2 linked regions of the Hahella chejuensis KCTC 2396 genome follow. The protein of the gene in region 2 interacts with the protein of the main gene of each other region in a pairwise test. Links are inferred from orthologs where the notes say so. Each region holds a gene or a part of one and is shown on either strand. Other genes may lie near its edges.

Region 1 (2,957 bases), 840 kb from region 2 along the record:
TTCTACTTCGTCATCGCCTCTTTCAATCCACAGCCTGAGTAACTTTTAGACAATTATTGGGCTGTCCCAACAGCGCGCCGAGGCATACACTAGAGGCTGCCTGTGTGACAGCGTCAACCCCATAAGCCCTGGTCCGTCCAGGCTGTCTATACTTCAGGAGATGACGCCGAAACGTCACCAGGCCCTGGGTCGCGGCGGGTTTGACTCGCATCAAGCCATACCGACGCCGGTTCCATTACCTTAAAGCTTACGCAATTGGAGGTAAGCATGATCCTGATGAAAGATGTAATGAGCCACCCCGTGCACACGCTGAGCACTGAGAACAGCCTCGCCGATGCGCGCAAAATGATGCAGGAACAAGGCATCCGCCATATTCCGGTCGTCAACGCCAAAAATAAACTGGAAGGCCTCGTCACCCAGCGCGACGTCTTCGCCGCCATGGATTCCTCCGTGTATGACATGCCCCCGGAGCTGATGGAAGCCCATGAGTCCGAAATTCCCGTCACCCAGGTGATGCGGACTAAAGTCGCCACCGCCAGCCTGGATACGCCAATCCGTAAAGCAGCGGAGTTTCTGCAAACCAAGAAATACGGTTGTCTGCCCGTGGTGGAAAACGGTCATGTCGTAGGCATTTTGACGGGGGGCGACTTTATCAAAATCGCGATTAATCTGCTGGATCTGGTGGAAGTGGAGCCGGAAGAAGAGCCCAGCTGACTGAAAAGCGCAATTGGCGCCAACGAAACCAGCGAGGTGACGTTAGCGCCGGGCGCCAGTAACGACGCCCGCTAGCTCAATGCTTGTTTCAGTCGGGTTTAGCCAGATGCGCCAGCGTCGCTTCCAGGAATTTCCAGAAGTTCGCCACGCTTGGCGCGTGCACCGCTTCATCCGGCGAGTGCGCGCCGCGAATGGTCGGCCCGAAAGAAATCATGTCCCAGTGGGGATAGTTCGCCCCCAGGATGCCGCATTCCAGTCCCGCATGAATCACTTGAATCTTGGGGACAACGCCCACGACTTTCTCGTGCAGACGGGTCAGGTTATCCAGCAGACGAGAGTTTTTGTCCGGCGCCCATCCGGGATAGCTGTTGCCCACCGACGTTTCCGCCCCCGCCAGTTCAAAGACGCCCGCCACGGATTGCGCTGCGTCATCCCGCAAAGAGTCCACCAGGCTGCGCGCCAGACAGTGCACTTCGATATGGCCGCTATCCATCACTACTCGCGCCAGATTGTTTGACGTTTCCGTCACGCCGGGGAAATCCGCGCTCATACGGAACACGCCGTGAGGACAGGCGAAAATCACGCGTTGTAAGCGGTCCACCATATCCTCGGGCAACAAATCGGCGGAATCGGTGTCGCTGATGGTCAAATGCAAATGCGGCTCAACCGATTTCAGCTCCTGCAAGAACAGCTGCTGCAGTTCGCTAACGCGGCGGCTGATCGCCTCGCCCAGCTCCGCCGGCGCCGCCACTACGGCGAAGGCTTCGCGCGGGATGGCGTTCCGCAGGGTGCCGCCAGTCAAAGAGGCGACCCGCAAGGCGGGAAACTGTTTGCGTAATTGATCCAGAGCGCGATTCACCAGCTTCAACGCATTGCCGCGCCCCGAATGGATATCCAGTCCGGAGTGGCCGCCGCGCAGCCCTTTCAACGCGATGCGCCAATACTGACGACGATCATCCCGGGGCTCCGCCTGATAGGAGAAACGTCCGCCAATATCCACGCCGCCAGCGCAGCCGATGTAAAGTTCGTTTTCCTCTTCCGTATCCAGATTCAGCAGCAAAGAGCCCTGCAATACGCCGCCCTGCAGCCCTTTGGCGCCGCTCATCCCGGCTTCTTCGTCCACCGTCAACAGACCTTCCAGCGGGCCATGGATCATGTCTTTGGACGTCAGTACGGACAGAATGGCCGCTACGCCAATGCCGTTATCCGCACCCAAGGTAGTGCCGCGGGCGCGCACCCAGTCGCCGTCGATATAAGGTTGAATCGGATCTTTGCTGAAATCGTGGGTAGAGCCTTCGTTCTTCTGCGGCACCATATCCAAGTGGCTTTGCATCACCACGCCGGGAGCGTCTTCGTAGCCCGGCGTCGCGGGTTTGCGGATTATCAGATTGCCGACCTGATCCTCGATGATTTCCAGCTCATATTCAGCCAGGGCTTCTCTGATGCGGGACTTGAGCAACTGCTCTTGTTTGGAAGGCCGCGGGGTATCGCATAAAAGCTGGAAAAATCGCCACAGGGGCTGCGGGGTCAGGTCGCTTAAACTCATAATGTCGCCAAATTGTTGTTGATTTTTCTGGAGTTCCTCAAAGCGCTGCGCCAAGAGGGCTATTCAGGAAATCTGGTCCATTCACGCCCCCGTCGCAATAGCTGGTTTCCCAGATAAAGCGTGGCGGGCCCTTGTCTGTCCATATCGCCGTAGACCAGATACAGCGGGACTTCTCTATCGCCGCCTTCCTGCAGCGGCAGCGCCTTCAAGGCGCCGCTTTGAATATCGGCGTCCACCCAGGAAACCGGTAGCCAAGTGAAACCCAGCCCGCGCTTCACCATATTCACCGAGGTGCTCATATGCGTCACCGTCCAGCGTTGCTCCGCGCCCAGCCAACCGGAATTACGGCGCACGGCGCCGGAGTCGCGGATGACGATTTGCCGGTGCCGGGCCAGATCTTCTTTATTCAGAGTGCGATTGAGCTGGTGCAGAGGATGTTCCGGATTAGCCACCGGAGTAAACGGAATGTTGGTAATCAAATCGCCGATAAATCCCTGCGGTACGAATGGGGTTATGACCAGATCGCACACGCCCTGCTTGAGCAGGTCCTCAGCGCCGGACAAAACCGTTTCGATAATTTCGATGCGGGTATTGGGGTATTGCTCGGAAAATTCCGCCAATGCGCAGTACAGCGCCTCCTGCGGATAGATGATTTCCACCGCAATCTGGATGTGCGCTTCAATGCCCTGGGCCAGGC
Region 2 (2,919 bases):
TGGACAATTCGGCCAATTCGGTAGCCGATCTGAGATTGCAGCGCCTCAGCGAAACCGGCTTTATTCAGGGACAGCAGCCCCTGCAAGCGATTGCTCGGAACTGTCCAGACTACGGCCATTCGATCATTACCCTCAGACGCCAGCGGCAAAAAGGCGACAGCGCCGCCATCAATGAAGCGCTCATACGCAATATTGTCGTGTGAGCGAGAAAGGCTCACGTTCACCACCAACGCATGCTGACCATAGTCCTCGTGACGGCTGGCGATACCAAACCCCTCCGCCAGACTGGAGCGACCTCCGTCCGCCAGCACCAGCAGTCTTCCAACTATGTCCCGTTCGCGCTCCCCTTCCCGCAGACTCACCCGCATTCCTTCAGGACAGCTCTCCGCGGACACAGCCTCTGCGGGCGTCAGGACTGTCAGGTCCGCCCATCCCTCCAATGACGCAACGAGGCTGCGTCCAATGGCCGCATTGGGAACCACATAGCCAAAAGCATCCAGGCCCTGCTCCCTTGCCTGCAGACGGGTTGCGCCCCATTTACCCTGTTCAGAGACATGGATTGCGCTGATGCCTCCGGCATAAGGAGCCATCGCAGACCACACGCCCATGCGTTCATACAGAAGGCGAGAGCCGTGAGACAGCGCCGTGGAGCGCACATCGAAACTGGGTGTAAAGGGCCCCTCAGACGAGGTCTGCAAGGAGTGCGCCTCCACCAGCGCCACTTGAAAGCGACGCCGGGAAGACTGCTGTAAGGCCAAAGCCAAGGTTGCGCCGACCAGACCTCCGCCGACGATAACGATATCGTAGTGACGGGTCATCATTTACCCCGCATCAAGGCCTCAATTTCATCGACTTTCTTCGGCGTACCCGAGGTAATGACCTCACCACCCTGCTTGGTCACGATCACATCGTCTTCGATACGAACGCCAATGCCTTTCCAGCGCGGATCGACATCTTCCAATTCTGGCGCGATGTAAATACCGGGTTCGACCGTCAGCGCCATGCCGGGCTCCAACACGCGCCATTCGCCACCAACCTTGTAGTCGCCGACATCATGCACATCCAGGCCCAGCCAGTGCCCCGTGCGGTGCATAAAGAATTTCTTGTAGGCCTCGGTTTCAATCAGCTCATTCAGCTCGCCTTTAAGCAGACCAATTTCACGCAGACCTTCAGTAATTACTTTCAGCGCCGCTTCGTGCGGCTGGTTCCAATGACGGCCGGGACGTACTTCTTTAATCGCAGCTTCCTGAGACGCCAGCACAATCTCATAAATGGTGCGCTGTTCAGCGCTGAACTGGCCTGATACCGGGAATGTCCGGGTGATATCGGACGCATAGCAATCCAGCTCACAGCCCGCGTCGATCAATACCAGATCTCCGCTCTTCAGCTTGTCGTTATTAGTGACGTAATGAAGAATACAGGCATTCTCGCCACCGCCGACAATGCAGTTGTAGGCCTGCGCCCGTGAGCCTTCCCGTAAAAAAATGTGTTGTATGGCGGCTTCTAGCTGATACTCATACATCCCAGGCTTACAAATGCGCATGGCTTCGTTATGCGCCTCGGCGCTGATACGCGCCGCCTGCTTCATAATTTTGACTTCAGCGGAAGACTTGAACAGGCGCATATCATGCAGCGTATGCTCTAACGCCACGAACTCTCCAGGCGGATGCGCACCGTTCTTGATTTTGCTGCGTATGACATTGATCCATTCCATGACCCTGCGATCAAACTTCTCATCCAGGCCCATGGAGTAATAAACCCGCTGCTTACCTTCCAGCAGGCCCGGTAGAATTTCATCAATATCGTCAATAGGGAAAGCATCATCGAAGAGATACTGTTCAATCGCCCCTTCCTGTCCCGCCAACTTTCCATTCCAGCGCTCGTAGTCAGGGTTCTTTTCCTTGCAGAACAAAATGGATTCACCGTGCTCGCGTTCCGGGATCAGCACCATCACCGCGTCCGGCTCCGCAAAGCCGCTGAGATAATGGAAGTCGCTACTCTGACGGTAGGGATACTCCGAGTCGCGATTACGCACGCGAATTGGCGCTGCGGGCAGAATGGCGATGCTGTTGGGCGTCATTACATCAAGCAGGTGGCGCCGACGTTTCTGATATTCACGAATCGATAATGCTTGCACGTCAATCTCTCTTAAACTTTTAGTTATCCGTAATATGGCGCACATCCGTACAAACTGCCGGCGGGCCTTGTCCTTGGACCGTTAATGTAGCGTCTTCTTTTCCGGGGCGGCGTTCTTTTTAGCGACGGTAAGTTCCTGCAGCACATTCAACGCCGCCACTTTCACAAATTCAGTCAGTTCCAGCAGCTCCCTTTCATCCTGCTCGTCGCCATCTACTTCCGGGTCCACTTCGCCGATATCCATCAAATCCTGAAGAATTTCCTGAACATCCGCCGAACAGGAGGAAAGTCCGCTTCCCAATACGGACGTCAGCCCCTCAACGAAGCCCCTGCACCAGTCCGCCAGCGCTGCGACCCGCAACGCGCACTCAACGGCATCTTCCGGCAACCAGGGCTGGAAACTCATATTATCCTGCGTCAACGCCGCTTCCGCGTAGCCGTATACGGCTTTGAACGCCGCCTGCAGGTTGTCTTCAATCGCATTGACGCTGCCGGCGAAGCGCAGCGTGTAGCTCCACCAGTCGTTATCCTGCGCCCGGTCTCCCGCCGCCATTCTTCCGCACCAGAGACCGTGAACTCCAGCAGGAGTCGCGTCTGCGTCGATGCGGTTCAATAGTTGTTGCAGGGCATGGTAGGGTTGGGACATTCGTTTAATTCTCCAATCGGGCGGAAGTCGCCCACTTCCACAGGTTGAACCATTATCGTTCGCAACGGCGAATGGCGTAACCTTATTAAATAGAATTCATTTGGCAAAAACGCCCGCTCTGCTTTAATAAAGCGCTT

What was found. The genes of interacting proteins can lie anywhere in the genome.
Region 1: the proteins of pepP (region 2) and HCH_RS00995 interact in binary tests that used the Escherichia coli proteins (3 or more experiments, as listed by UniProt). The link is inferred for Hahella chejuensis KCTC 2396 from one-to-one orthologs.

The regions. Positions count from the first base shown.
Region 1 is NC_007645.1:226,131-229,087, reverse strand. The notes cover bases 32-2,957. They hold HCH_RS00995 (aminoacyl-histidine dipeptidase), read right to left. Parts: upstream 2,261-2,957; coding sequence 803-2,260; downstream 32-802. Other genes in these bases: HCH_RS00990 (LysR family transcriptional regulator), read right to left, coding at 2,320-2,957; HCH_RS01000 (CBS domain-containing protein), read left to right, coding at 268-714. UniProt on the Escherichia coli protein: Dipeptidase with broad substrate specificity. Requires dipeptide substrates with an unblocked N-terminus and the amino group in the alpha or beta position.
Region 2 is NC_007645.1:1,070,586-1,073,504, reverse strand. What follows is about bases 1-2,888. They hold pepP (Xaa-Pro aminopeptidase), read right to left. Parts: upstream 2,183-2,888; coding sequence 818-2,182; downstream 1-817. Other genes in these bases: HCH_RS04820 (UPF0149 family protein), read right to left, coding at 2,219-2,782; ubiH (2-octaprenyl-6-methoxyphenyl hydroxylase), read right to left, coding at 1-821.